Regions from separate parts of the Cupriavidus malaysiensis genome, predicted to be linked through region 1. Evidence: predicted binding sites of a transcription regulator. Region 1 holds the regulator's gene; the other holds the start of a gene.

What was found. Region 1 encodes LexA, which represses DNA repair genes until DNA is damaged. Its sites were predicted from a motif close to ACTGTATNNNNATACAGT; they were not measured.
Region 2: dinB (DNA polymerase IV) is a predicted target of LexA. The motif match lies at 9,434-9,451, and genes of this name have one in related genera.

What each region holds. Positions count from the first base shown of each region.
Region 1 covers NZ_CP017754.1:3,176,634-3,191,566, reverse strand. The annotation lists gene BKK80_RS14415 (sterol desaturase family protein) at 1-775, opposite strand, end outside; gene BKK80_RS14410 (methyl-accepting chemotaxis protein) at 1,006-2,568, shown strand; gene BKK80_RS14405 (enoyl-CoA hydratase/isomerase family protein) at 2,653-3,738, shown strand; gene BKK80_RS14400 (NADPH-dependent FMN reductase) at 3,892-4,452, shown strand; gene dusA (tRNA dihydrouridine(20/20a) synthase DusA) at 5,253-6,266, shown strand; gene BKK80_RS37090 (hypothetical protein) at 6,841-6,978, opposite strand; gene BKK80_RS14390 (hypothetical protein) at 7,167-7,424, shown strand; tRNA gene BKK80_RS14385 (tRNA-His) at 7,586-7,661, shown strand; gene BKK80_RS14380 (hypothetical protein) at 7,953-8,279, shown strand; gene BKK80_RS14375 (GGDEF domain-containing protein) at 8,349-9,509, opposite strand; gene BKK80_RS37085 (hypothetical protein) at 10,101-10,271, opposite strand; gene lexA (transcriptional repressor LexA) at 10,396-11,052, opposite strand; gene BKK80_RS14365 (asparaginase) at 11,231-12,232, shown strand; gene rpsF (30S ribosomal protein S6) at 12,342-12,716, shown strand; gene priB (primosomal replication protein N) at 12,791-13,090, shown strand; gene rpsR (30S ribosomal protein S18) at 13,094-13,372, shown strand; gene rplI (50S ribosomal protein L9) at 13,406-13,858, shown strand; gene BKK80_RS14340 (replicative DNA helicase) at 14,049-14,933, shown strand, end outside.
Region 2 covers NZ_CP017755.1:2,266,781-2,281,713, reverse strand. The annotation lists gene BKK80_RS29640 (LysE family translocator) at 1-572, shown strand, start outside; gene BKK80_RS29635 (antibiotic biosynthesis monooxygenase family protein) at 679-1,014, shown strand; gene BKK80_RS29630 (tripartite tricarboxylate transporter substrate binding protein) at 1,068-2,090, opposite strand; gene BKK80_RS29625 (IlvD/Edd family dehydratase) at 2,343-4,139, shown strand; gene BKK80_RS29620 (GntR family transcriptional regulator) at 4,143-4,862, shown strand; gene BKK80_RS29615 (ProQ/FinO family protein) at 4,977-5,834, shown strand; gene BKK80_RS29610 (DMT family transporter) at 5,980-6,906, opposite strand; gene BKK80_RS29605 (LysR family transcriptional regulator) at 7,176-8,111, shown strand; gene dinB (DNA polymerase IV) at 8,198-9,370, opposite strand; gene BKK80_RS29595 (GntR family transcriptional regulator) at 9,526-10,338, opposite strand; gene BKK80_RS29590 (isocitrate lyase/PEP mutase family protein) at 10,537-11,451, shown strand; gene BKK80_RS29585 (3-isopropylmalate dehydratase large subunit) at 11,448-12,845, shown strand; gene leuD (3-isopropylmalate dehydratase small subunit) at 12,842-13,555, shown strand; gene BKK80_RS29575 (YbhB/YbcL family Raf kinase inhibitor-like protein) at 13,552-14,166, shown strand; gene BKK80_RS29570 (tripartite tricarboxylate transporter substrate binding protein) at 14,250-14,933, shown strand, end outside.

The DNA.
Region 1 (14,933 bases):
AGGTCAGCGTCAGCGGGTTGTGGGTGGCGATGCGGCGGGTGATGCCGTAGTGCGGCGCCTCTTCCTCTGGCACGAAGGTGCCGAACAGGTGGTCCCAGACGGTCAGCACGCCGGCATAGTTGCGGTCGATGTAGCGCGGATTGCGCGCGTGGTGCACACGATGCACGGAAGGCGTGTTGATGACGCGCTCGAGCCTGGGCCAGCGCCGCCCGAGGCGGGTGTGGACGAAGAACTGGAAGGCCAGGTTCAAGCCCACCGCCAGGATGACCCAGTCCGGCGTGAAACCGATCCAGGCCAGCGGCAGCCAGAACACCCACATGCCCGACAGCGGATAGGTCAGGCTCTGCCGGAAGGCGGTGGAGAAATTCATGCCCTCCGACGAGTGGTGGGTCACGTGCGAGGCCCAAAGCCAGCGCACACGATGACTGGCGCGGTGGAAGCCGTAGTAGAGCAGATCTTGCAGCACAAGCAGCAGCACGAAGGACCAGGCGGTCTCGGGCATGGCGCGCAGCCCGTGCTGGTAGCACCAGGTGTAGGCGGTGCGCACCATCAGCCAGAGGAAGACCGCGTCGGAGGCCTGGTGCATCAGCGCCAGGGTGGCGTTGGAGACGGTGTCGCGCAGGCTGTAGACCGAGCCGTCGCGGCGCGACCAGTACCAGGCCTCGGCTGCGATCGTCAGCACGAAGGCGGGGGCGAAGGCCAGCAGGATCAGGCCGGGATCGAAGGCGGCCTGGCTGGCGGACGCGGATGCGGATGCGGATGCGGATGCGGTCATGCGGGCAGTGTGCGCGCTTCGTTCCGGGTTTGGCTTGAGGGATTCCTCCATACGCCGAGCCGTGTTGCGCCAACGCCAGTGCAGCATGGCGCGGGTGGCATCGGCTCCACCTGCCGCCATCCCTGACAAAAATGCAATTCAGTCCGTCCTTGGCAAACGGTCAAGCTTCGAATGCGCGCGCCGTAGACCAGCTGATCGCTGCATGGGCAGCCGTTTCCGGAGGAGCCAGGATGTTTCGCAACACTACGATCGGAGCCAGATTGTGGTTCCTGACTGTCGTCACCAACAGCTTGCTGCTGATTGTCGGCGCAGTCGGCTGGCTGGGCATGTCGCGCAGCAATGAAGCCACACGTCAGATCTACCAGCAGCAGCTGAAGGCTGCGGTCGACCTGGCGGAGGCGCGCTCCAACCAGTTGCTGGTACGCGTGCTGCTGGACCAGGCCACCTTTGCCACCGACCCCGCCGACGCGCGCGCCCGCGCGGAGGGCGCGCAAGGCTTCGCGCGCCAGTCGGAGGCCGCCTGGAAAGCCTATCTGGCGCTGCCGCGCTCGCCCGAGGCGGAGCGCGCCACCGCCGAGGTTTCCGCCCGGCGCGAGGCGCTGTTCACACAAGGCGTGGCGCCCATGATCGCGGCGCTGCATGCGGGCGACCGCGACACGGTGATGCGCTACGTGCTGGATACCATCCCCAAGCTCGATATTGCTTTCACCGCGGTCAACAGCGACCTGAATCGGCTGCAGGTAGCGAGCGCAGCCGCGGTGTACGAGCACTCGCAGCAGCGCTACGACCGTCTGCTGGCGCTGGCCGGCGGCGTGCTGTTGCTCGGGCTGGCCTTCAGCACCGTGGTGGCCTGGCGCCTGCGGCAATCGATCGTGCGGCCGCTCGATATCGCCATCGGCCGCTTCGCGCAGATCGCCTCGGGCGACCTGCGCGAAGTCCGCGCGGAGGTGCACGGCGCCAATGAGCATGCACGCAACGAAACCAGCCGCATGCTGGGCATGCTTGGCCGCATGCAGTCCAGCCTGGTCGCCATGGTGAGCGAGGTACGTAGCGGCGCCGATGCGATTGCCAGCGCCAGCCAGCAGATCGCCTCGGGCAACACCGACCTTTCGCAGCGCACGGAGCAACAAGCAGCCTCGCTGGAGGAAACCGCCTCGAGCATGGAGGAGCTGACCGGCACCGTGCGCCAGAACGCGGACAGCGCGCGCGAGGCCAGGGCGCTCGCGATCGCCGCCACCGACCTGGCCGAGCGGGGCAGCGGGGCGGTGTCGCGCGTGGTGCGCACCATGCAGTCGATCGATGCCAGCTCGGGCAAGATCGTCGACATCATCGAGGTGATCGAGAAGATCGCGTTCCAGACCAATATCCTCGCCCTGAACGCGGCGGTCGAGGCGGCGCGTGCCGGCGAGCACGGCCGGGGCTTCGCCGTGGTCGCCGGCGATGTGCGCGACCTGGCCCAGCGATGCGCCGCGGCGTCCAAGGAGATCCGCTCGCTGATCGGCGCCTCGGTGGCCGATGTCCGCGACGGCACGGGCCTGGTCGACCAGGCCCGTGCAGCGATGCAGGATATCGTCGACGCTGTGCAGCGGGTCAGCGCCATCATCGGGGGCATCAGCACGGCGTCCGACGAGCAGTCGCATGGCATCGAGCAGGTCAACCAAGCGGTGTCGCACATGGATGCGATGACGCAGCAGAATGCCGCGCTGGTCGAACAGGCGGCGGCAGCCGCCACCGCGCTGGATGACCAGGCGCAGCGGCTGACGCGGCTGATGGCCACCTTTCGCCTCGCCTGAGGCGCCGATGCCCGGGGCCGTGCGCGCCGATGGCTGGCGTAGAATGCCGGCTTGAATTTTTGCTGAGAAGTGGAGACGAGACAGATGACGGACTTCGTGACGACCGAAGTAGTGGGTGGCATTGGCTACCTGACGCTGAACCGCCCGCAAGCGCTGAACGCGCTTTCCCTCGACATGATCCGGGCCATCACGCACGCGCTGACCGCGTGGGCCGAGGCGCCCGGCGTGGTGGCGGTGGTGGTGGCCGGTGCCGGCGGCAAGGCCTTCTGCGCCGGCGGCGATATCCGCTTCTTCCACCAGGCAGCGCTGGCCAAGGATCCGCTGCTGGACCAGTTCTTCGCCGAAGAGTACGCGCTCAACCATCAGATCCATCGCTACGGCAAGCCCTATATTGCACTGATGGACGGCGTGGTGATGGGCGGCGGCATGGGCATCTCGCAGGGTGCGCGCCGGCGCATCGTCACCGAACGGACCAGGATGGCCATGCCGGAAACGAATATCGGCCTCTTTCCCGACGTCGGTGGCGGCTGGTTCCTGGCGCGCACGCCGGGCCATCTCGGCGAATACCTGGGCCTGACCGGCACCGTCCTGGGCGCGGCGGATGCGCTCTATGCAGGACTGGCCGACCTTTACCTGCCGTCCAATGCGATGGCTGAGGCGCTGGCCGCGTTGCGCGGGCGCAGCTTCGCCAGCGGCGAGGAAGTGCTCGCCCTGCTCGACGCGGCCGCGGCGGCGCACCGTGCGGGCGTCGCGCCGGAGCAGGGCATGCTGGCGCGCGAGCGCCCGGCCATCGATGGTTTCTTCGCGCAGCCGGACGTCGAGTCGATCCTGGCGGCGGTCAGCGATGCCGCCGGCGACTGGGCCGCGCAGACCGCCGCGGCGCTGCGATCGCGCTCGCCGCTGATGCTCAAGGTGACGCTGGAGCAAGTGCGCCGTGCCCGCGACATGTCGCTCGAGAACGAACTGCGCATGGAGCTGGACATGATGCACTACGTGTTCCGTGGCGGCGATGGCATCGAAGGCATCCGGGCGTTGGCGGTGGACAAGGACCATCGGCCCAGGTGGCAGCCCGCCCGGCTCGACGAGGTTGCGCGTGAGCGCGTGCTGTCGTTCTTCGACAGCCCGTGGCGCGGCGCGCAACACCCGCTCGCCGGCCTCAGCGCAGGCTGAGTGCAGCTTGGGCGCGGCTTGGGCGCGGGCGCGCGCTCAGATGGCATCCAGATGGGGTAGAGTGCCGATTGGCGCGGCAGCTTGCGCGCCGGGCCCGGCTGTCGCCGCAGGGCTGGCCGGCGGGATTCGGATCACTTCGTCAAAGGAACCCCAATGAGCAATCCTCGTGATGTCGCCGTGCTGGTGGGCAGCCTGCGCAAAGACTCCCTGAACCGGAAGCTGGCGCAGGCGCTGGTAGCGCTGGCGCCGGCCAGCGTGAAGCTGGAGCTGGTCGAGATCGGGCACCTGCCGCTCTATAACCAGGATCTGGATGCCGATCCGCCTGCCGCGTGGACGGCATTCCGCGACCGCATCCGCCGTGCCGACGGCGTGCTCTTCGTCACCCCGGAATACAATCGCTCGGTGCCCGCCGCGATGAAGAATGCTATCGACGTCGGGTCCCGGCCGTACGGCCAGAGCGCCTGGGACGGCAAGCCGGGCGGCGTGGTCAGCGCCTCGCCCGGTGCCATCGGCGGCTTCGGCGCCAACCACCATCTGCGGCAGTCGCTGGTCTTCCTCAATGTACCGGTGCTGCAGCAGCCGGAGGCCTATCTCAGCGGCGTCGACAAGCTCTTCGATGCGCAGGGCGGTATTGCCAACGAGTCGACGCGAGGCTTCCTGCAGAAGTATATGGATGCCTATACGGCCTGGCTGGAGCGTAACGCCGCGCGCTGAGGCGACCGATCCAGGGCCAGGGCGGGCGCCGCCCGATGGGCCCTGGTCGGCGTCGGCCGGCAGGACCTTGCGGGCCCGGCTGGCGGCGGCCGTGGCCGGTTATTCGTCTCCTTGGCGGTTGGCGTCCGAAGCGGGCCAGGCCTCGGACTCGGAGGGGACATCCTCCCGCATCGCGGGGTGGTGTTTGATGAGCCAGCGCGCCCCGACCATGGGAACGAGCAGGCTGATCAGGACATAGCCACTGACGGTAAGCGTAGCGCTCATATCGATTGACCCATTCCATTTGTGCACACGCCGGCTCTTTGGCTCGGTGAACCGTGAGTATGCACGCAGCATCGTTGCGTCGGCATCACACTGGAGAGGGGTGACTCGGATTGGCGTGGGAAGCCGGCCGGACCGGTTCCATGCATCCGCGGGCAGGGCATCGCCGGCATTCATTGCCGGCATGCAAAAGAGAGGCCCTTGCCGTGCAGCGGAGGGCCTCTGTCAAAACGAGTCTGGCAAAAAAGAGTTTGCCGCTTTTGGTATAGCCACTGGGGTGGGCTGTGGCAAGTGGCGAGCATGCGGTGTGCCGCGGATGCCAAGCGCCGGCCCACCAGCGCTGCCGCGCACGGTAGCCTATACTCTCGTCCTCGCGCCACACAGTGTGCTGGCGCTTTGCCGCACGGGCATGAAGTGCCGTGAAATGCCTTGTGCAAGGCAGATGTGCTCGCCGCAAGGCGCGCGGGCCGCTGCGCGGCGGCCGTTCCACCAAGGCAGGGCCGCCCCTGCCTGCTCAATCCGTTTTGAAGCCGTTTTCCATGACAACCACCCCCCGCCGCGTCTCGGTCGCCCCGATGATGGATTGGACCGACCGCCATTGCCGCATGTTTCACCGCCAGTTGAGCCGCCATACCTGGCTGTACACGGAGATGGTGACGACCGGTGCCCTGTTGCATGGCGATGTGGCGCGCCATCTCGACTATGACGAGGTGGAACAGCCGGTAGCGCTCCAGCTCGGTGGCAGCGAACCAGCCGACCTGGCTCATGCTGCACGATTGGGCGAGCGGTGGGGCTATGCGGAAATCAACCTGAACTGCGGTTGCCCCTCCGAACGGGTGCAGCGCGGGGCCTTCGGTGCCTGCCTGATGGCGGAGCCGGCGCTGGTCGCGGACTGCGTCAAGGCGATGCGCGATGCGGTTTCGGTGCCAGTAACGGTCAAGCACCGCATCGGCATCGACACTATCGAACACTACGATTTCGTGCGTGATTTCGTCGGCACCATTGCGCAAGCCGGTTGCGAGACCTTCATCGTGCATGCGCGCAATGCCATCCTCAAGGGGCTCAGCCCCAAGGAGAACCGCGAGATCCCGCCGCTGCGCTACGAGGTGGCTTACCAGTTGAAGCGCGAGTTTCCGCAGCTTGAGATCCTGATCAATGGCGGCATCGTGGACTATCAGCAGATGGACGCGCATCTCGAGCACGTCGATGGTGTCATGATCGGGCGCGAGGCCTATCACCATCCTTATCTGCTGGCCGAGGTCGATGCGCGCTTCTACGGGGCTGCTACGCCGATCGCGTCGAGGCTGGAGGTGGAGCTGGCCATGCAGGCCTATATCGGGCGCCATGTCGAGGCAGGCGGGTATATGGGGGCGGTCACGCGCCATATGTTGGGCCTGCATCGGGGGATCCATGGCGGACGAGGCTGGCGGCGCATCCTGTCGGATGCCCGGCGAATGGCCGCGGCACGTTCTTCTGCTGAGGTGGATGCCTTGTTCGAAGAGGCGCGCAGCCATCTGCGTCGCGAAGCGGAGCCGGTAGCCGAGGCAGTCTGACAGCGCCTGTCGTCGCCCTTCCGTTCAGGGTGGCGTGCCGGTCCGAAGAAAAGCTCTAACTCCGAATTGTCTTTTTGTGCGGTGCTGGCCGGACGTTGAGATTGCGACACATGCGCCGCGGTTGTCGCAGTGTGCTACCGGGAAAGTCGCGCCGGCAAAGGGATTCCCCTAAATGCAGAGTGACGGCGGACTCCATACACTGGCCCTGCCCTCGAATACAGGGCTTTCTTCAACTGATTATTCAGCCCGCCTTGTGCGGGCTGTTTTTTTTGTCGCGGGCATCGTTGCCGGTGGATCCTGTCATCGGCTTGGCCGCATGATGGCCATTCGAGGTGGCAGCTGCATGACAGATGCCTGCGCCGCACCGGCATGCTGCGTCTTGCCTGTGGTTCGTCGAGCTTCTTGCGGCCCGAATCGATATTATGCAGCTTGCGCCACATGTGGTCGCGGGCGTAAAGTCTTTAGGGTGGGATATCTCTCAAAAGTTCCGCTTGCTTGCCGACATTCCCTAGGCCCCTGCTCGCGCGTCTATCATGTTCAAAGACGGCACTGCTTGGGTCGACAGGGAAGTGGGTCAGCGGGTGTGGCTGATCCCGACGTCGATGGTGCCGTAGGTCGAGATGCCGGTACCGGCGGTCTCACTGCCCGTGGCGGCGCATGCGGCCAATGCGCTGGCCAGCAGGACGATGGCGAGGCGTAGCAGGGAGGTCATGAGGAAGGGTGTCGGGATCGGGTTGGCAATACGGTTCAGTCCCGCACCTCGCTCGATTGGTTCCCTTGCGGCGCGCGAGCAGGGAGGCAACAGCGAGACACTAGAGCCAGCAGAGAAAGAGAGAGTGCGGCCGCCGTCGGCAGGCCGGCCGGGATGCGGGGGAGCATCTGAGCTTGGAGGGCAGGACATTGGACGAGTTGTTTGGCGTGGAATTCGAAGGCTTCCGCGTCGTGTGGGTAGCCGAGCGGCTGCAGGACGGCAAGTGGACGGCGCGCTATTGCTGGCGCTTCGGCATCGACGGAGAGGCCAGCAAAGCCTTGCAGGCCGACGTGCTGAACGGCAGGTCTCGCCGCCTGCTGGGCCTGTTCGACACGGAGTCCGACACGATCGAAGCGATCAAGGAGGCGGTCCTGCTCGAGTCGAAGTGGGACCTGAGCCGTCGTTGAGCTGGTGGACGGCGCATGCCGTTTCTCGGGCATGCGTCAGCGGCTCTCGGTGGGTGCTGAAAAATTTTGTGTTGAGTACTAGCCATGACGGAAACTTCTCCGTATAATCCTGGTTTTCGCTGATCGACGGTTCGCAACGAATCGAAAGCAGCAAAACGACGGTGGCTGTAGCTCAGTTGGTAGAGTCCAGGATTGTGATTCCTGTCGTCGTGGGTTCGAGTCCCATCAGCCACCCCAGGAATTTCTTGTAGAACGGCCGCTTGCAGAAGCGGCCGTTTTGCTTTGGGCTCGCCGCGCGGTAGTGTGCTGTTTTCACGGGGAAATCCCAGTCGTTAAGTTAGGGATGCGGGCTTGTCCAACGATGCGGTTGGCATAGCTCCGATTGCACGCTTTGACTTCGATGTGCCGATGCTTTCTCGGCAGCCGTTCCCGGGCCTGTTGCGGTTGCGGCCAATGGATGGCGTAGACCATTCGATACGGTGCCTCGTCCTGCCATGCTAGCATTGCTCGACTCTCCAGGAGATGGCGATGGCGAAAACGACGGTCTCGAAGAAGCAATACCTGCGCAAGCTTAACCGGCGCCTGGCCAAGGAGGCGGGGGTGCCGGAGGGTGTCGAGTTTGTGTTCTATCCGCTTGGCGCCAAGGCCCGGGCGGCCACCGGGGTGGCGGCCTCAGAAGGTGCGGGGCCGGCGGTGCGTGCCGTCATGGATGCAGTGCAGGCGCGGGTCGCTGCCAAGTACGCTGTGGATGGAGCTATCCTGGGCAACGGCAAGGCCGCACCGATCGAGCATGCGGAGCCCTGGCCTGCGGCGTCAGGCGGAGCTGCCGGCGCGCAGGTGGCTGGTAAGGACTGAGGTCGCACCGGTTTTCAGGCAAGGTCGGCTGATAGTCGTCCTTGCTCCTCGTCGCGCTGCGGATCCTGCCTAGGCCGCCTGGCGGGAGTTCGCCAGTTGTGCCGGTGGCGGATTGTGCTCGAATGCCACGCAATTCCTTCCCTCGCGCTTGGCGGTGTAAAGCAGCATGTCGGCCCGGGTCAGCAGGTCATCTAGCGATTCCCCGGCGGCGAGCGCGGTGACGCCGAAGCTGGCGGTCACGGTACATGTGCCGGGCAGGGCCTCGAATGCCGTCGTCTCGAGCGTGTGGCGCAGGCGTTCGGCGAGGTGCAGCGCGCTCGCAACGTCGGTGCCGGGCAGCAGGATGGCGAACTCTTCGCCGCCGATGCGGCCTGCAATGTCCCGATGGCGGATGCTTGCGAGGACCAGGTGGCCGAATTCCGACAGGACCGTGTCGCCTGCGGCGTGGCCGTGGGTGTCGTTGATGTGCTTGAAGTGATCGATATCGCAGAGCAGCACGCTGAGCGGCTGGCCTTGGCGGGGCGGAATCTCGCGCTCAGCCAGCACCTCGAAGCTACGGCGGTTGTGGAGGCGGGTCAGGGGATCGGTGTCGCGTTCCTCGCGCAGCTTGTCGATCACGTCGGACATGGCGCCTGCGAGCAGGGCCAGGCCGAGCACGATGCCGAACAGTACCAGGCTGAGCTGCAGTGCGATCCAGAAGGGCGAGTGCGCTAGTGAGTCGGCGTTGCCGGACGCGGCGGATGTGATGGTCAGCGCCGAGCGTGGCACGAAGCTCAGCGCAAACGCCAGCAGGATCCAATACAGCGCGCGGTCGACGGCGGCGCCCAGGCGCAGTTTGCCAAGCCGCGCGACGCCGGTCAGCAGCATCACTGCGATGCCGCCGTGGAGTATGTAGATGCGTGCCGCGATCTGGTCGTCGGCATAGTGGAAGTACGCCAGCGCGATCAACTGCAGACAGGCCAGCGTGGTCAGCGGCACGGCATCGAACTGCGCGTCGGCGCGTGCTACGACGCCGCGCAACAGCAACAGGGTGCTACCCAGGTAGAGCGCGCAGGACAGCAGCAGGTTCACGCCAGCGTCGCGCGGCAGTTGCAGGATCTGCGCTGACGCGGCCAAGGCATAGATCAGGAACGATGCGCAGAACATCAACAGGTGACGCTGCGCGCGCTCGTAGCTCCAGGCCAGCAGGAAGCACAGGGATAGCAGCGTGGCGATGGCGGGATTGCCCAAGGCCAGAACCTGGACAGTTTGAAGCGGCAAGCGAGGTCCCCGATCTGTAGTCGTTGTGGTGGCCGGGAGCGCTGTCCGGAGGGTGGTCGGTGTGCCGAGGCAGGCAGCGTGGTATGCCTCGGCAATGCAGCAGCGCGGCGCGTACGAGCGCCTGTCAGTCTTGCCGGCGACTCCGCAGATGGAGCTGCTGCCGGTGCGGCGCTATTCCAATGTCAGCGGCCATTCTAGCGAGCCGGCACGCGAATCTCGCCGGCACTGACGTGCTGCGCGCCGCTGCAATTGCAAACAACGGTAAAGATACGGAAATGCCCCCTTCGAACGAGGGGCGGAGTGTGCATCAAGGGAGGGGCACCCTACGCATTGCCTGGCATAGGCAGAGGGTTGGACGCGGATTGAAGGCGCCATGGAACATCGCGGAATCGTTGGTGCGCGACGACCGCTCGGGCATGCGATTGCTCGGGCGCCGTCGTGCATCATGCAAAGCAGATGCGCGGCAAAGCGAATGCGGCAAAGCGAATGCCCGGCGTGACAGGCACGGCACGGCGAGCCGCGCCTGTCACGTACCCGTGCGTACTCGGGTGCCGCGCAGGCTCAGACGTGCAGCTTGGCCGGCTCGGCCAACTCCAGCATGCGGCAGATGGCGGCCATGCTGCCGACCATGGTGCGGCGCTGCGCGCCTTGGTAGATGCGCACGCCCTTGCATTGGCGGAAAGGCACTGGCTTGACCGGGCGGCGGGCGGAGATGGTATTGGCTTGCGGCATGGTTGCACCTGTCGATTGACAATAGTCGGGGGATGGCGCCAGCGTCGGCGGGCGCCTTCGGAACGGTGAGGCAGGTGCCGCCACGCTGCAGACCTGGCGGCGGCGAGGGGTCGGGCCGGCTGCGCTAGAAGCCGGCCGGACGGATCAGTCCGACCGCGATACCCTCGAGAGAGAACTCTTCTTCTCCCGGTTTCACGAGGATGTTGGGGTAGTCGGGGTTCTCGGCAATCAGCTCGATGCTGTCGCCTCGTCGCTTGAAGCGTTTGACAGTGACGTCCTCGCCAAGGCGTGCTACCACGATCTTGCCGTTGCTGGCCTCGCTGGCGCGCTTGACTGCGAGCAGGTCGCCGTCGAGGATGCCGGCATCGCGCATGCTGAGGCCGCGTACGCGCAGCAGATAGTCGGGCTGTTCGTCGAAGACCGAGGCATCCACCTGATACTGCCGGTCGATGTGCTCGGCGGCGAGGATGGGGCTGCCTGCCGCGACGCGGCCGACCAGCGGCAGGGTCAGTTGCATCACGCCGGCCATCGGCAATGTGAACTGGTCCGGTGTTTCCGAATCGCTGCGCGAGACCTTGAGGCGGATGCCGCGCGAGGCGCCCGGGGTCAACTCGATCACGCCCTTGCGCGCCAGTGCCCGCAGATGTTCCTCGGCGGCATTCGGGGAGGAGAAGCCGAACTCCGCGGCGATCTCTGCGCGCGTAGGCGGAAAGCCGGTGCGGCGGATCGTGTTGCGGATCAGGTCGAAGATCTGTTGTTGCCGCGGAGTCAGGGTTGCCATGGAGTCGCCGCTTTGTTCTTGGTGTCAGGGGTACTGTATGTTTAAACAGTATGCTGTGATTTTATACAGTATGTGACGAAGTGCAAGTGGAATTTGCGCGACCTGTGGCCGGTGCGGCGGAGTGATGGTGGTTGGGCGTACGGTTACAATCGCGGCTCACCCGTGTTCCCGCCCTGATATGTCCAAGCTTCCCCGCATCGTCGTGCTTGCCACCGGCGGCACCATCGCCGGTTCCGCCGCCAGCGCGGCCAGCAGTGCGCATTACCAGGCAGCCACGGTGCCGGTGACGGCGCTGCTGGATGCCGTGCCGGCGTTGAAGTCGGTGGCGCGCCTGGAGGCCGAGCAGGTGGCCCAGGTCGACAGCAAGGACATGGGCTTTGCGCTGTGGGCCAGACTGCAGGCGCGCGTGGCATTCTGGTGCGCCCAGCCCGATGTGGCGGGTGTGGTGGTGACTCACGGTACCGATACCCTGGAAGAGACGGCCATGCTGCTGCATCTGTCCTGTGCGGTACCGGTTCCCGTAGTGATGACCGCGGCCATGCGGCCTTCGACCTCCCTGTCTGCGGATGGCCCGCTCAATCTTCTCGATGCCGTGCGTGTGGCGGCCCATCCGGAAGCGCGCGGCCGTGGCGTGCTGGTGGTGCTGAACCAGCAGATCCATGCTGCGCGGGATGTCGTCAAGGCACATACCTCGGCGGTCGATGCCTTCGTGTCGCCGGTGGGCGGCCCGCTCGGTTTCGTCCAGGATGAGCTGGTGAGCTTCATGCGCGCGCCATTGCGCCGGGTCGAGCGGTCCTGGCCGCTGCCAGCCGGGGAGTGGCCGCTGGTGGAAATTGTGCCGAGCTATGCGCAGCCCTCCCGTATCGTCGTCGACGCGCTGGTGGCTGCCGGCGCGGCGGGCCTGGTGGTGGCGGCGGCGGGGAACGGTTCGATCCACGAGGCGCTGGCTGCCGCGCTGGCCGACGCGGCGCGCGCAGGTGTCGCGGTGGTGCGCAGTTCCCGCACCGGTGCGGGCCATGTATCGATTCCGGCACTGCCGAATCCTGGCGCCGGCCTGTTCGTCTCCGCGGGTGACCTGAATCCCTACAAGGCGCGCGCGCTGCTGTTGCTCGCTCTGGCTCGGGATCCTCGGCTGGCGGCGGACCCTGGCCGGCTGCAGCAGTGCTTCGCGCAGTGCTGAGCGGGCAGTCTGCTTGCCGTGCCAGCTTGCTGCGGGCTATAATGGCAGGCTATCCAACCTTGCCGCACCGGACGTGACGCCCGGGTGGCTCATCCCAAAAGGAGCGTCAATGCGTCATTACGAAATCGTCTTTATCGTCCATCCGGACCAGAGCGAACAAGTGCCCGCGATGATCGAGCGTTACAAGTCGCTGGTCACCTCGCAGAATGGCCAGGTTCACCGCGTGGAAGACTGGGGTCGTCGCCAACTGGCCTACATGATCCAGAAGCTGGCCAAGGCTCACTACGTTTGCCTGAACATCGAATGCGGCAAGGAAACCCTGGCCGAACTCGAACACGCGTTCAAGTTCAACGATGCGGTGCTGCGTCACCTGATCGTCCAGACCAAGAAGGCCGAAACCGCTCCCTCGCCGATGATGAAGGAAGTGCAGCGCGAAGAAGCCCGCAAGGCCGCGCAACAAAGCAGCGAGAGCCAGGCCGCCTGATCGGCGGTGCGGTGCGCTAGAGCGCTGCCCGGCCGGATCGGCGGGGTGGCCCGGGACCAGCAAGGAGGCGCGCGTTGAACCAGTTGCGGCTGTCCGCGACCCTAGTCGAACGCGAAGCCCTGCGCTACACGCCGGCCGGCGTGCCTGTCGTGAACTGCTTGCTGCAGCACGCTGGCGAGGTGGTCGAGGCGCAGATTCCCCGGCAGATCGAGTTCGCCATCGCGGCGATGGGCATCGGCCCGGTCGGCCAGCGCCTGGAGCGCATGCCGCTGGGCACGCTGCTCGACTGCGAAGGCTTCCTGGCCCGCAAGCATCGCAACAGCAAGGCTCTCGTCTTTCACATCACTGGATGTAAAGCATTCGAAAAGGATTGAATCATGGCATTCGTCAAACGTGACAACAAGAACAAGAAGCGCTTCCAGCAGCAGAACCCGCTGTTCAAGCGCAAGCGCTTCTGCCGCTTCACCGTGGCTGGCGTGGAACAGATCGACTACAAGGATCTGGACACCCTGAAGGACTTCATCGGCGACAACGGCAAGATCACGCCGGCACGCCTGACCGGTACCAAGGCGCACTATCAGCGTCAGCTCGATACGGCTATCAAGCGTGCGCGTTTCCTCGCGCTGCTGCCGTACACCGACCTGCACAAGAACTGATTGTCCAGGCCCTAGGTAAAGGAGAGATATACGATGCAAGTCATTCTGCTTGAAAAAGTCGTCAACCTGGGCAACCTGGGTGACATCGTTCGCGTGAAGGACGGTTACGCCCGTAACTTCCTGATCCCGAGCAAGAAGGCCCGCCGCGCGACCCAGTCCGCCATCGAAGAATTCGAAGCCAAGCGTGCCGACCTGGAAAAGGCTGCCGCCGAGAAGCTGGCCGCCGCCCAGGCGGAAGGCGAGAAGCTGAACGGCCTGACCATCCAGATCACCCAGAAGTCGGGTGTGGATGGCCGCCTGTTCGGCTCGGTGACCAACGCCGACATCGCCGAAGCCCTGGCTCCGCAAGGCTTCGTCGTCGAGAAGGCGCAGGTCCGCCTGCCGAACGGTCCGCTGAAGATGGTCGGCGACCATCCGGTCAGCGTGGCGCTGCACACCGACGTGGTGGTCGACGTGACCGTCTCGGTGCTGGGCGAGCAGGTCTGAGATTCCGGCGCCAGGCTGGAGCGGTGCCCGCAGCGGCACGCACCGGCCGGTTCGGATCACGAGAAAAGGCAGAAGCTTGGGCTTCTGCCTTTTTTCTTGTCCGTCGCGTGACGCCGCCGACGCCACAGTGGTTCGCCACTGCCGAATTCTCCGCGCGGGCCGGGCCCCGTCGCCGCTATAATTGCCCCCCATGAATGCGCCCGTCGCCGACCCCCAACTAGACAACCTCAAGGTCCCGCCGCACTCCATCGAGGCCGAGCAATCGGTGCTCGGCGGCCTGCTGCTGGACAACGCCGCCTGGGACCGCATCGCGGATTTCCTGTCGGAGGCGGACTTCTACCGCTTCGACCATCGGCTGATCTTCCAGAGCATCGCCCGCCTGATCTCGGCCACCAAGCCCGCCGACGTCATCACCGTCTACGAGATGCTGCAGGTGGCAGGCAAGGCGGAGGAAGTCGGCGGCCTGGCCTATCTCAATTCGCTGGCGCAGAACACGCCGAGTGCGGCCAATATCCGCCGCTATGCGGAAATCGTGCGCGAGCGCTCGGTGCTGCGCAAGCTGGTGACGGTGGCCGACGATATCGCCACCGCCGCTTTCGCGCCCAAGGGCCGCGAGGTGCGCGAGCTGCTCGACGAAGCCGAATCCAAGGTCTTCGCCATCGCCGAGGAAGGCGCGCGCGGGCAGGCCGGCTTCCAGGAGATCCAGCCGCTGCTGACCCAGGTGGTGGAGCGCATCGACGAGCTGTACCACCGCGATTCGACGTCCGACGTGACGGGCGTGCCTACCGGCTTCATCGACCTGGACCGGATGACCAGCGGCATGCAGCCGGGCGACCTGGTCATCGTCGCCGGGCGTCCGTCGATGGGTAAGACGGCGTTCTCGCTCAATATCGGCGAGCACGTCGCTGTCGAGCAGGGGCTGCCGGTCGCGGTCTTCTCGATGGAAATGGCGGGTACCCAGCTCGCCATGCGTATGCTCGGTTCGGTCGGCCGGCTCGACCAGCACCGGCTGCGCACGGGGCGCCTGCTCGACGAGGACTGGCCGCGGCTGACCCATGCGATCCAGCGCATGAAC
Region 2 (14,933 bases), on a different replicon from region 1:
CGGCCTTCGTCATGGCGCATGGCGCCGCCTGCGGCCTGCGCGGTGGCGTTGCCGCGGCGCTGGGCATCGCCGGCGCGGACCTGTTGCTCACCGCCTTGACCGCGAGCGGCGTGACCGCCGTGGTGGTGGCCTGGGCGCCTGCCCTGGACCTGATCCGCTACGCCGGCGCGGCCTACCTGCTGTGGCTGGCCGCCAAGGCGCTGCGCCCGGCGCGCGGCGCCGGCGGCGGGGGCGGCACCGCGGCAGGCGCCAGCCGGCCGGCGGGGGCCGCCGCGGTGTTCGTGCGCGGCCTGCTGAACTGCCTGCTCAATCCGAAGGCGCTGCTGTTCTTCCTGGTGTTCCTGCCGCAGTTCGTGGTGCCGGGGCAGGGGCCGGTGGCGTCGCAACTGCTTGTGCTGGGCGCCCTGCTCTCGGCGATCAGCCTGCTCTACCACGCCTTGCTGGGCGCGCTCGGCGCGAGCCTGCGGCGCCTGCCGCGAGCGCGGCCCGGGCTGGCGCGCCTGCAGTCGGTCGCGCTGGCCTTGCTGATGGCGGGCCTGGCGGTGCGCCTCCTGCTGCAGCGCGCGGCATGAGGGCGGACGGGGCGGGCGCGGCTGCCTTGCGGTCACTTCGTCCCCTTCGTCCCCTTCGTCCCGTTCCCGTGAAGTCCTTCCTCTCGTTTCCCGACCCAGGCAGACCATGTATATCGCCGCCTTCATCTACCGGCCCGGACAGGCCGATGACACCTTCCGGCAATTGAGCGCCGTCCTCGACGAAATCGCGGCAGACCTGCCCGGCTTCGCCGGCGCCGAATCCTGGCGCTCGGCCGACGGCATGCTGGTCAACGCCAGCTACTACTGGCACGACCGCGCCGCGCTGGAAGCCTTCGCCCGCCATCCGCGCCATCTCGAGGCCAAGCGCCAGTACCGCCGCTGGTACGAGGGCTACCACGTGGTGGTCTCGCATGTCGAGCGGGCCTACGGCGACGGCACGCTGGCCCATCCGGTGCCGGACAGCCGCCGGGCGGGCGGCTGAGGCGGCCGGGGCCGCGCGCATCGCCCGGGCTCCGGCCCGGTCTCAAGCCGGTGTCATTCGGGCTTGACGCCGGCGTCACGGATGACCGCGCTCCAGCGCGTCATCTCGGCCTTGATCCGGCTGCCGGCCTGCGCCGGCGTGGTCCAGGCGGCGATCGCGCCTTGCTTGAGCAGGGCGGCCTTCACTTCGGGCTCGGCCAGGATCTTCTTCAGGTCGGCGCTGAGGCGGTTGATCACCGGCGCCGGCGTGCCGGCCGGGGCGACGATGCCGAACATCGAGCTGACCTCGAAGTCCTTCAGGCCGGCTTCGGCCGCGGTGGGCACGTCGGGCAGCGTGCTGACCCGCTCGCCGCTGGTCACCGCCAGCGCGCGGATCTTGCCGCTCTTGATGAAGGACTGCGCCGCCGGCACCGTTTCCACCATGCTCAGCACCTGCCCGCCCATCAGATCGGTCATGGCCGGACCGCTGCCCTTGTACGGCACGTGCAGCATGTCGGCGCCGGTCATGCGCTTGAACAGCTCGCCGGCCAGGTGCTGCGGCGAGCCGTTGCCGGCCGAGCCGAAGGTGAGGCTGCCGGGCTTGGCCTTGGCCAGCTCGACCAGTTGCGCCAGCGTGTTGGCCTTGACCGAGGGATTGACCACGAACACCAGCGGCACCGTGCCGACGATGGCGACCGGCGCGAAGCTCTTCTCCAGGTCGTAGGGCACGCGGCTCTTGTACAGGGCGGCGTTGATGGCGTGGCTGGTCAGGGCCCCCATCAGCAAGGTGTAGCCGTCGGCCGGCGACTTGGCCACCAGTTCGGCACCGATATTGCCCGCCGCGCCGGCGCGGTTGTCCACCACCACCTGCTGGCCGAGCGCGGTGGTGAGTTGCTGCGCCAGCGTGCGGCCGATGACGTCGGTGGCGCCGCCGGGCGGGTAGGGCACCACCAGGCGGATCGGCTTGTTGGGATAGTCGGACGCGGCGGCGAGGGCCGGCGCCAGCAGCAGGCCGGCGCACGCGGCCAGCGTGGACACGAGCAGGGCGCGCCGCGCACCCGGGCGCGCGCGGCCGTGCCTGCGCAAGAGGCTGGACATGAAGGTCTCCTGTGCCGGGCTGATTGGATTCGAAGGGAAGGACGGCGGCGTGGGACCGCCGTGCCGATGCCGCCCGGCTCAGCATCGGGACGTAGTGTATGAGGCACCTCTTGATAGAAGAATCAGAATCTTTCTATCGACTGATCTTGTATTTCAATCAATAAACCGAGGCCGTTGCCGGGCTTGCGCACGCGCAGCCACGCAGGCTATGCTCTCGCCCGAGATTATCAATAATATTATTGGAGATCACGGATGTCTTCGTCCGACCGTCCCCCCGTCCCTCCGGCCTCATCCCAGGATTCATCGCAAGAGAGTGGTGGATCACAGCCATCGGCGGAGGGCCTGGCCAAGGGGCTGACCAACTACGGCGATACCGGCTTCTCGCTGTTCCTGCGCAAGGCCTTCATCAAGGGCGCCGGCTACACCGACGACGCCTTGTCGCGGCCGGTGATCGGCATCGTCAACACCGGCAGCAGCTACAACCCCTGCCACGGCAACGCACCGCAGCTGGTGGAGGCGGTCAAGCGCGGCGTCATGCTGGCCGGCGGCCTGCCGGTGGACTTCCCGACCATCTCGGTGCATGAGAGCTTTTCGGCGCCCACCAGCATGTACCTGCGCAACCTCATGTCGATGGACACCGAGGAGATGATCCGCGCCCAGCCGATGGACGCGGTGGTGCTGATCGGCGGCTGCGACAAGACCGTGCCGGCCCAGCTGATGGGCGCGGCGTCGGCCGGCGTGCCGGCGATCCAGCTGGTGACCGGCTCGATGCTGACCGGCGCGCACCGCGGCGAGCGCGTCGGCGCCTGTACCGACTGCCGCCGCTACTGGGGCCGTTTCCGTGCCGAGGAGATCGACGGCACCGAGATCGCCGACGTCAACAACCAGCTGGTGGCCAGCGTCGGCACCTGCTCGGTGATGGGCACGGCCAGCACCATGGCGTGCTTGGCCGAAGCCATGGGCATCATGGTGTCGGGCGGCGCCTCGGCGCCCGCGGTCACGGCCGACCGCATCCGCGTGGCCGAGCGCACCGGCACCACCGCGGTGGCGATGGCGGCCGCGCGCCTGACGCCGGACCGCATCCTGACCGGCAAGTCGATCGAGAACGCGCTGCGCGTGCTGCTGGCCATCGGCGGCTCGACCAACGGTATCGTGCACCTGACCGCCATCGCCGGCCGCCTCGGCATCGACATCGACCTGGCCGGCCTGGACCGCATGAGCCGCGAGACACCGGTGCTGGTCGACCTGAAACCTTCGGGCCAGCACTATATGGAGGACTTCCACAAGGCGGGCGGCATGCCGGCGCTGCTGCGCGAGCTGCGGCCCCTGCTGCACCTCGATGCGCTGACCGTGTCGGGCCGCACGCTGGGCGAGGAGCTGGACGCCGCGCCGCCGCCATTCGCCCAGGAGGTCATCCGCAGCCGCGCCGAGCCGATCTACCCGGCCGGCGGCCTGGCGGTGCTGCGCGGCAACCTGGCGCCGGGCGGCGCCATCATCAAGCAGTCGGCGGCCAACCCCGCCCTGATGGAGCACGAGGGGCGAGCGGTCGTGTTCGAGGACGCCGAGGACATGGCGCACCGCATCGACGATGAGGCCCTCGACGTCAAGGCCGACGACATCCTGGTGCTCAAGCGCATCGGCCCCACCGGCGCGCCGGGCATGCCCGAGGCGGGCTACATGCCGATCCCGAAGAAGCTGGCGCGGGCCGGCGTCAAGGACATGGTGCGCGTGTCGGACGGCCGCATGAGCGGCACCGCGGCCGGCACCATCGTGCTGCACGTGACGCCGGAGGCCGCCATCGGCGGACCGCTCGCCCTGGTGCGCAGCGGCGATCGCATCCGCCTGTCGGTGGCGCGGCGCGAGCTGGCGCTGCTGGTCGACGACGCGGAACTGGCGCGCCGGGCGGCCGAGCAACCGGTGGTGCGCCCGCGCGCCGAGCGCGGCTACCGCAAGCTCTTCCTGGAAACCGTGACGCAGGCCGACCAGGGCGTGGACTTCGACTTCCTGCGGGCCGGCGGCACCGTGGACACGGTACCGCGCGAGCGCTGAGCGATGGCGGACCAAGCCCTGGACGGTGCACCCGACGCACCCGACGCGTCCGATGCACCCGACGTGCCCGATGCGCTGCAGCGTGCCATCGACGCCCTGGAAGAGGACATCGTCTTCGGGCGCCTGCATCCGCGCGAGCGCCTGGTCGAGGACGACCTGATGGAGCGCTTCGGCCTGAAGCGCCATGTGGTGCGCCAGGCGCTGTCCGCGCTCGAACAGATGGGCGCGGTCGAGCGCCGGCGCAATGTCGGCGCGCTGGTGCGCGCCTTCGAGCCGGAAGAAGTGGTGGAACTGTTCGGCCTGCGCGAGCTGCTGGAAGCACAGGCCGCCGCGCTGATCCCGCTGCCCGTGCCGCCGGTGCGGCTGCAGGCGCTGGTGGCGGTGCAGCGGCGCCATGACGCCGCCGTCGCCGCAGGCGATGCGCACGCGGTCTTCCGCATCAACCAGCAGTTCCATCGCGAGCTGTTTGCACTGGCCGGCAACACCGTGCTGCTGCAGGCCATCGCCGAGTATGCGCGGCGCACCCATCCGATCCGCTTCGGCTCGCTGGCCACCGCTGCCTACCGCGAGCGCGCGCGCCAGGAACACTGGGCCATGATCGACGCGCTGCGCGCGGGACGCCGCGAGGAGCTGGTCGCGTTGTGCCGGCAGCACCTGCAGCCCTCGCGTGACGCCTACCTCGCCGCCCAGCGTGAGCGCGCCGGCGGCGCGCTCACGCGCTGAGCATCTGCCGCACCGGTGGCCCGCGCCACCGGTGCCGGCCGGGCCGGCCGGTGGCAGGGCGGAAGGTCGCGGCAGCCTGCTAGAATGGGCGTCTGTTTTCCGATCAGACGCACTATGGGTTTCGAACAACTTGCCGCCTTGAAGGCGCAACTCGTGGCACAGGCCAAGCAGAACGCGGCCGCCGCCAAGCCGGCGCAGCAGGGCAAGCCGCCAGCCAAGGCCAAGGCGCGCCCGGATGCCAAGGCACGCCCGGAAGCGAAGGGCCGCCCGGAAGCGAAGGGCCGTCCCGAGGGCAAGGCCAAGGCCGAGCCGGTCGACCCGGTGATCGAAGCGATCCGGCGCCTGCAGAAGCATTTCCCCAAGGCCTTCCCCAAGAAGCCCGAGCCCAAGCTGCCCCTCAAGCTGGGCATCATGCACGACCTCGTGCAGCAGTCCGCCAAGCTGGGCCTGGATGAAGCGCAGATCAAGGAAGCGCTCGCCACCTGGTGCCAGGGCAGCCGCTACTGGACCTGCATGGTGGCCGGCGCGGCACGCGTCGACCTGCAAGGCAACGCGGCCGGCGAAGTGACGGCGGCACAGGCCCAGCGCGCCAAGTGGCTGTCCGCGCGCCGCCCGCGTGGTGGCAAGGGCGGCGGCAAGGGTGGTGAGAACGGCGGCGAGAAGGGCGGCGAGAAGGGCGGCGAGAAGGGCGGCGAGCGTGGCGAGCGCCGCGCGCGCGGCCAGCGTCGCCCGGCCCAGGCGGGCGGCAAGCCGGCCGAAGGCCAGCCGGTGGAAGGCCAGGAAGCCGCGGCTCAGCCCGCGCAAGCCGCGCCGGCCGCGCAGCCGCAGACCGAAACGATGCCCGCAGAGCCGGTGGCCGCCGAGTCCGTGGCACCTGTGGCATCTGTGGCAGACGCACCGGTTGCCGCCGCTGGCGAACCGGCTGTCTTCGAGGCCACCTCCACCTCCACCCCCACCTCCACTTCGGCCTGATCGCGCAAGGGCGCCGCAGGCGGCGCTCTTGGCTGTCGCGCGGCACAGCGGCACGGCACCGCCCTTTGCCGCGGTCCCGCCTTTCCTTCTACCGCTGCCCCGGCACGATTGCCTCGTGCCCGCCGGCCGCGCGGCACCCCTCAAGTCAGGATTCCAGCGCCAGGCCGGCCCGCGGCAGGCGGCGCCAGCGCACCGTCGCCAGCAGCGACGCCCCGACGATCAGCGCGCCGCCGGCCCAGCCCGCCGGCGCGATCCGTTCGCCCAGCCACAGACAGGCGAACAGGGCGCCGAAGGCGGGCTCGCTGCCCATCAGCAGCGCCACGCGGGTGGGCTGGCTGCGCCGGATCGCGTAGTTCTGCGCGAAGAAGGCAAACAAGGTGCAGGCCCCCACCAGGTAGACCACGCTGGCCCAGAAGCCCGCATGCAGGCTTGGCGCCGGTAGCGCCTGCCATTGGGCGGGCACGCCCAGCAGCACCGCCGCGCTGCCCAGCGCGACCACGCCCGACTGCACGGCGGTCAGCAGCAGCGCGGGCGGCACGGCCCGGCCCGCGCGCTCGCGCATCATGCGCTTGGTCACGCAGACAATGACGGCGCGCAGCAGGGCCGCGGCCAGCATCAGCACGTCGCCGGCCTGCAGGCGCAGAGAGCCGCCGGTGAGCAGGGCGGCGCCCAGCAGCGACAGCGCCACGGCAGCCCACTCGCGCCGCGCCGGCATGCGGCCCAGCAGCAGCCACTCGGCGAACGGCGTCAGCACCACGCACAGGCTGATCAGGAAGGCGGCATGGGAGGCCTGGGTCTGCATCACGCCGAAGGTCTCGCACAGGAAGATGGCCAGCAGCAGCACGCCGGTGCCGAGCATGCCGGCCACGGTGCGGCCGTCGCAGTGCCGCAGGTGGCGCAGCGCCGGCAGCAGCAGCGCGGAGGTGAGGCCGAAGCGCAGCGCCAGCAGGCCCAGCACCGGATAGACGGCGAGCGCGTCCTTGACCACGCCGTAGCTGCTGCCCCAGACGGCGGCAACGGTCAGCAGCATCAGGTCGGGCAGCAGGGAGGCGGTGGCGGTTCTGGCGGACATGGCAGGCAGGACGGATAGGGCAGGATCGGAGGACGCGCGATGGCGCGGGAACGTGGCCGGCCGCCGGGTGCGCAGGCGGGCGGACGGAGAGCATTGTCTTGTATTGCATCGATGGTGATAATCCGGTCGTGGTGCAAATCTTTTATGCCTGTCTCGCACAGATCGGCCCGCCCTGCCGGCGCGCGCGCGTCCCTGGAAAGCGCATCGACGCATGCATCGGCGCACGCATCGGCGCATACAGCGGCAAAGAATCCGCCAAGGAACCCGCAATGAACCCCAACGAGCTGTTTGCGCTGCTGCCCGACATGGCCGTGTTCGCCCGCGTGGTCGATGCCGGCAATTTCTCGCTGGCGGCGCGCCAGCTCGGCACCACGCCGTCGACGGTCAGCCGGCAGATCAAGCGGCTGGAAGATGCGCTGGCCACGCGCCTGCTGGAGCGCTCGACACGCAAGGTGCGTGTCACCGCCTCGGGCGAGCAGGTCTACCGCCACTGCCGCGAGCTGGTCGGCGCGGCGGCCGGCGCCGTCGATGCGGCCGGCGCCCTGGCGGCGCGGCCGGCCGGGCGCGTCAGCCTGAGCGCGCCGACCGCCTACGCCAAGACCGTGATCCATCCGCTGGTGCCGGATTTCCTGCGCGCCTGTCCCGATGTGGACCTGCGGCTGGTGTTTTCCGATGCCACGCTGGATCCGCTCGACGACGACCTCGACCTGGTGATCCGCCTGACCGACCAGCCGCCACCCGGCCTGGCCGGCCGGCGCCTGGGCCGCGTCGAGTGGGTGCTGTGCGCATCGCGCGCCTATCTCGCCGCGCGCGGCGAGCCGCGCCATCCGCGCGAGCTGGCCGCGCACGACTGCCTGTTCCTGGGCGAGACGGCCGATGACAAGCGCTGGCGCTTCCGCCGCACGGCGCCGGCCGAGGCGGCGGCGCCGGTGAGCGTGGAGGTGCGCGGGCGCTATGCCGCCAATCACGCCAGCGCGCGGCTGGAGGCGGCGCAGCAGGGACTGGGCATCGCCAGCCTGCCGGACTTCGCCGCCGCGCAGGCGCTGCAGCGGGGCGAGGTGGTGCGCGTGCTGGCCGACTGGACCCTGGAGGCGCGCGCCTACGTGGGCACGGTCTGGCTGCTGCATCCGCCCAACCGCTTCCTGCCGCCCAAGGTCAGGGCGCTGATCGACTTCCTGGATGCCCGTTTGCGCGCCCCGCGTTGAGCGGCGGCCAGGGGAGAAAGGCAGAGGGGAGAAAGGCCGGGGTGTGCGGCCGGCCCGTGGCGTACATGGCCGTGCGCCGGCCCGGCTCAGCCGCCGTCCGCCGCGTCGAACGGCAGTTCGGCCTGGATCGGCAGCGCTGCCAGCCCCGCCGCTTCCTCCACCGGCAGCAGCGCGCTGACGCGCACGCCCAGCAGCCGCAGCTTGCGGTCGAGCGGCACGCGGCGCAGGCATTCGGTGGCCGCGCGGCGAATGGCCGCGCCGTCGGCCGAGGGCTCCGGCAGGGTCAGGTCGCGCGTCACCGTGCGGAAATCGTCATAGCGCAGCTTGATGCCGATGGTGCGCCCGACATAGCCCTTGCGCCGCAGGTCGTCCGCCACGCGCAGGCATAGCCCCGTGAAGGCTTCCGACAGCAGCGGGCGGTCGCGGCGCGGGTGCAGGTCGCGTTCGAAGGTGGTCTCGCGGCTGATTGACTTGGGCTCGGAACTGACCACCACGGCCCGCTCGTCGAAGCCCTGCGCCGTCTGCGCCAGCCAGGCGGTGTAGCTGCGGCCGAAATGCTCCTGCAGCAGCCCCAGGTCGGCGCGCGCCAGCTCGCCCACGGTGCCGATGCCCAGCGCGGCCAGCTTCTCGCTCGCCTTGGGCCCGATGCCGTTGACCTTGCGTACCGGCAGCGGCCAGATGCGCAGCGGCACGTCTTCCATGCGCAGCAGCGTCAGTCCGTCCGGCTTGTCCAGCTCGGAGCCGATCTTGGCCAGCAGCTTGTTCGGCGCCACGCAGATCGAGCAGCTCAGGCCGGTGGCTTCGCGCACGGCCTGCTTGATGCGCCCGGCAACCTCGGCGGCCTCGCCCTGCACCGCGCTCAGGTCGATGTAGATCTCGTCGATGCCGCGGTCCTCGATCTGGTCGGTGAAGCGCGCCACCGCCGCCTTGAACAAGCGCGAGTAGTGGCGGTAGGCCTCGAAGTCGGTCGGCAGCAGGATCGCGTCCGGGGCGAGCTGGGCGGCCTTCATCATACCCATGGCGGAGAACACGCCGAAGGCGCGCGCTTCGTAGGTCGAGGTAGTGACCACGCCCCGTCCGACGTAGTCGCGCAGGCGCGCGAAGCGGCGGCTGCCGTCGGCCAGCACCTCCGGCACGGCATTGCGCCCGCCGCCGATCACCACCGGCTGGCCGCGCAGTTCGGGGTAGCGCAGCAGCTCGACCGACGCGTAGAAGGCGTCCATGTCGAGGTGGGCGATGCGGCGGGTGGCGGACAGCATGACGGCTGGGCGGCGAGGCGGGCGGAGGGGTGCGTGGCAGCATGCGGCCACGGCTTCCAATTGACTGTATGAATATACAGTATATGGGAAATTTCCCCGCTGGACGATAGGACCTGGCCCAACGCCCTGGTGCCCGCGCCGGCCGCGCCGCGCACTCAGTCCTGCCGGCCGATATCGTGGACGATCTGTCCCGCGCTCAGCGTGTTGATCTTCTCGGAGGGGATGTCCATCAGGATGCGGCTGCGTTCCGGCGACAGCAGCACCGTCAGGTGCTGCACCGGGAGCTCCGCGGGATCGTGCAGCAGGCGCACCAGCTTCAGCAGCGGCGCGCCGACTTCGGTGCGCAGCCAGCGGGCACAGCGGGGATCGGCAGCCTGGGCGCTGATTTCCTGCACCACGCGGCCGAACTTCACCCCTTGCGCCATCAGGATCTCGAACAGCGCATGCTTGCGCAGCGCTGCCGCCGAGACCCGCTTGCCCAGCGCGGCCGGCACCCAGGCGTCGGTCAGCATGACCGGCTCGCCCTGCAGGCTGCGCAGGCGCAGGGCATGCACGGCGTGCTCGCCGGGCGCGAGCTGCAGCAGCGCGGCGATATCCGGCGGCGGCTCGGCCTGGGCCACCTCGAGCACCTCGACCTCGGTTTCCAGCGCCGCGCGGCGCAGGCTGTCGATCATGCCCAGGCTGGGACTGCTGCGCCCCGCCGGCGTGCCGGCGCGCACGAAGGTGCCGAGGCCGTGGCGCCGCTCCACCAGCCCGAGCGCGGCGAGGTCGGCCAGCGCGCGCCTTACCGTGATGCGCGAGACGCCGAAGCGCTCGCAGATCGCCTCTTCCTTGGGCAGCGCGCCGGTCTGCGCGTAGACGCCGCGCGAGATCTCGTCGCGCAGCACCAGGAAGAGCTGCCGGTGCAGGGAGGTACCAGGGATGCGGGGCAGCGGGGCGGGCGTTGCGTCAGCGGTGTTGCGGGGCATGGGGTGATGGATCGGTGGCGTCGGGGAGCATAGCACAAGGGTGGCGCGGATCCCTGGCCGCTCCGCCCGGTTCCGGTTGACCTTGCTGGTTAGTTGTTATTAGAATATAAACACATAAACACAGGCGAGAGGCACACGCTGCCCCGGTCCCCCGTCCCGGGGGCATTCGCCTACCCGCAAGAGGAGACCGCCCGCACCATGCACCCCGCCACCTTGTTGCGCCAGCGCCTGCAGGCACCCGGCATGCTGATCGCGCCGGGCGCCTATGACGCCATCGGCGCGCGCCTGATCGAGCAGGCCGGCTTCGCCGCCGCCTACATGACCGGAGCCGGGACCTCGGCCGCGCGCGGCTTTCCCGATTTCGGCCTGCTGACCCTGAGCGAGATGGTGGAGAACGCCGCGGTGATGGCGCGCGCCATCGCCATCCCGCTGATCGCCGACGCCGATACCGGCTACGGCAACGAACTGAACGTGACGCGCACCGTGCGCGAGTACGAGAGCCGCGGCGTGGCCGGCATCCATATCGAGGACCAGGTCGCGCCCAAGCGCTGCGGCCACCTCGACGGCAAGGAGGTGGTTTCGCGCGAAGCCTTCGTCTCGCTGGTGCGGGCGGCGGCGCAGGCGCGCCGCACGGCGGATTTCGTCATCATCGCGCGCACCGACGCGCGCGCCGTGCTGGGCCTGGACGAGGCCATCTGGCGCGCCAAGGCGGCGCTCGCCGCCGGCGCCGACATGGCCTTCGTCGAAGCCGCGCAGACGCTGGAGGAAGTGGCCGCGGTACCGGCCCGCGTGCAGGGCCCCTGCCTGCTCAACGTGGTGCCCGGCGGACGCACGCCGATCTTCGACCTGCACGAGGCCGAGGCCATGGGCTACAAGCTGGCCATCCTGCCGGGCCTGATGCTGAAGGCCGCGATCGAGGCGGGCGACCGCGCGCTGGCGGAACTGAAGGCGACGCACAGCGCGCCGCCGGTGTCGGCGGGCGTGGCGCAGACCTTCCGCCGCTTCGGCGCCGACGAGTGGGACGCCCTGCGCCAGCGCTTCAATGCGGGTGCACCGGCGCTCGCCATTGCTCCCGCCACCCCCGGCAGCAGCGACGCCGCGAGGCCGGCATGAACCCGGCCACGCTGTTCGACAAGCTCTGGGATGCGCATGTGGTGCGCGAACTGGGCGACGGCTGGGCGCTGCTGCACATTGACCGCCACCTGCTGCACGACCTGTCCGGCCCGCCGGCGCTGGCCGAGGTGGCGGCGCGCGGCCTGCCGCTGCACGACCCCGCCCTGGTCTTCGCCACGCCCGACCACGCGGTGTCCAGCCAGCCCGGGCGCGACGGCACCACCTACCTGCCCGGCGCGCGGCTGTGGAGCGCGCTGCGCGAGCGCGCGGCCGCGGCCGGCGTGACACTGTTCGATCTCGGCGAGCCCGGCCAGGGCATCGTGCACGTGAGCGGCCCCGAACTCGGCATCGTGCTGCCCGGCCTGACCGTGGTCTGCGGCGACAGCCACACCTGTACCAATGGCGGGGTCGGGGCGCTGGCCTTCGGCGTCGGCTCGTCGGAGAGCACGCATGCGCTGGCCACGCAGGCCTTGCGCCTGCAGAAGCCGCGCCGCATGCGTATCCGCTGCGAAGGCGCGCTGGCGCCCGGCGTCAGCGCCAAGGACCTGGCGCTGCACCTGATCGCCCGCTTCGGCGCGGCGGCCGGGGCCGGCCATGCCATCGAGTTCGCCGGCAGCGCCGTGCGCGCGCTGGAGGTGGAGGCACGGCTGACCCTGTGCAACCTGGCGGTCGAGCTGGGCGCGCGCTTCGCGCTGATCGCCCCGGACGAGCGCACCATCGACTGGCTGCGCGGCCGTCCCTATGCGCCGGCCGGCGCCGCGTTCGAGCAGGCGGCGGCGGCATGGCGCACCCTGGCCAGCGACGCCGGCGCGGTCTTCGACCGCGATGAATGCATCGACGCGGCCGAGGTCGTGCCCACCATCACCTGGGGCACCAGCCCGGAGCACGCCATCGCGGTGGACGCGCGCATCCCCGTGCCGGCGGCCGCCGGCGCCGCCGCGCAGGCCTATGCCGACGCGCTCGCCTACATGGGACTGGAGCCCGGCGCGCCGATCGCCGGCACGCCGGTGGACTGGGTCTTCATCGGTTCCTGTGCCAACTCGCGCCTGTCCGACCTGCGCGCCGCCGCCGCGGTGCTGCGCGGGCGCCGCGTCGCGCCCGGCGTCACCGCCTGGGTCGTGCCGGGCTCGGTGGCGGTCAAGGCGGCGGCTGAGGCCGAAGGCCTGCGCGAGGTGTTCGAGTCGGCCGGCTTCAGCTGGCGCGAGCCCGGCTGCAGCATGTGCGTGGCCGCCAACGGCGAGCAGGTGCCGCCGGGACAGCGCTCGGTATCCACCTCCAACCGCAACTTCGTCGGCCGCCAGGGCCCCGGGGCGCGCACCCACCTGGCCAGCCCGGCGATGGCCGCGGCCGCCGCCGTCACCGGCCGCATCACCGATGTCAGGAGCCTTGCATGAGCCTGCAGCCTTTCACCGTGGTCAGCGGCGCCGCCGTGCCGCTGATGCTCGCCAACGTCGATACCGATGTCATCGTCCGCATCGAGCGGCTGACCAGCCTGGCGCGCGACCAGCTCGGCCCCTGGGCGCTGGAGGCCCTGCGCTACCGCGAGGACGGCAGCGAGGACCCGGGCTGCCTGCTCAACCAGGCCGCCTTCCGCGGCGCGCCCATCCTGCTGGCCGGGCCCAACTTCGGCTGCGGCTCGTCGCGCGAGGGCGCGGTGTGGGCGCTGATGGGCATGGGCGTGCGCTGCGTGATCGCGCCGAGCTTCGGCGACATCTTCTACAGCAACTGCTTCCAGAACGGTGTGCTGCCGATCCGCTTGCCGCTGGAAGCCGTGCAGGCCCTGGCCGCGCAGTGCGCCGGCGGCGCACCGCTGCGCGTGGACCTGGAGGCCGCCACGCTGACCGCGCCCGACGGCGTGGCCAGTCCCTTCCCGATCGACGCGCTGCGGCGCCAGGCGCTGCTGCTCGGGCTGGACGACATCGGGCTGACTTTGCAGGACGATCCCGCCATCCGCGCCTGGCAGCAGCAGGACCGCAGCCGCCGGCCCTGGGCCTGGCAGGTGGCAGGGCAGATGGCAGGGCAGATGGCAGGGCGGGCGGACGGGCAGGTGCCGCCGCCAGCCCCGGCAACGCAGGCGCAGGCGCAGGCGCGGAGCCTGCCATGACGGCGGACATGCGCCATCCCTGGGTACTGCGCTGGATCGGGCTGCTGCTGCGCGGCCGCCATGCCGGCGACGCCACGCTGGCGCAGGCGGACCCGGTGCTGGCGGCGCTGCCGGCAGCCTTGGCGCTGCACAGCGACAGCTTCGCCGCCGGTGCCAGCCTGGCGCTGCGCCACGCCGGCCGGGGCGTGGGCGGCAACCTGTCGCCGGACTTGCGCTGGCGGGCATTGCCAGCCGGTGCCAGCCACTGGTTGCTGCTGGTGGAAGACCCCGACGTGCCGCTGCCGCACGCCATCGCGCACGCGCTGGCCTGGGGCCCGGCGGCGGTGAACGGGCTGCCCGAGGGCGCCCTGGCGCCGGGCCGCGCGCCGCAGGGCGTGGTCCTGGCGCGCAACGGCCTCGGCGGCACCGGCTACGACGGACCGCGCCCGCTGCCCGGCCACGGCCCGCACCGCTATGTGTTCCAGCTGTTCGCGCTGTCGGCGCCGCCGCCGCCCGGGCTGGCGGCGGATGCGCTGCGGCCGTGGCTGCGTGCGCATGCGATGGCGCGCGGCCGGCTCGATGGCGTGTTCCAGCGTGACTGGCGGGCCCGGGCAGTGGGCGCGCCAGCCTGACCGGCGGCGCGATGGACAAGCAGGACAAGCAGGACAAGCAGGATCCATGAGGATCCGACGACAAGACGATGACAGGAGACAAGATGTCGATACAAGACCCGAAGCCGCGCCGGCCGGCGCGACGGCTCGCCCTGGGCGCGGCCGTCGCCGCCCTGCTGGCGGCGCCCGCGCTGGCGAGCGCCGAGGCGGCGCCCGCCGCGCCGTGGAAGCCCCAGCGTCCGGTGACCCTGGTGGTGCCCTATGTCGCGGGTGGCGGCACCGACGCCACCGCCCGGGCCGTCTCGCGCCAGCTCGGCGCGATGTGGGGGCAGCCGGTGGTGGTGGAGAACCTGCCGGGCGCCGACGGCCTGATCGGCACGCGGCGCGTGATGGAGGCCCGTCCCGACGGCTATACGCTGCTGCTGCAGGTGCCGGGCCTGCTGGCGACGCGCTATACGCCCAGCCTCAAGGGTGTCGACCCGCTCGCCCGGCTGGAGCCGGTCAGCGCTGTCTCGCAGTCGCCCGCCGCGGTGGTGGTCAGTGCCAGGCTGCCGGTCAAGACCTTCGGCGAGCTGGTGCGCTACTGCCGCACCGCGCCGCAGTGCTCGCTCGGCACGGGCGAGAACCTGGCGCGGCTGTCCGGCCAGCAGCTTGCCGACGAGGCGGGCCTGCCGCGCCTGGTGATCGTCAACTACCGAGGTACCGGCGCCATCGTCACCGACCTGGTCGCCAACAACGTGAACATGGCTCTCACCAGCATCGCCAGCGCGCTGCCGCACCACCGGGCC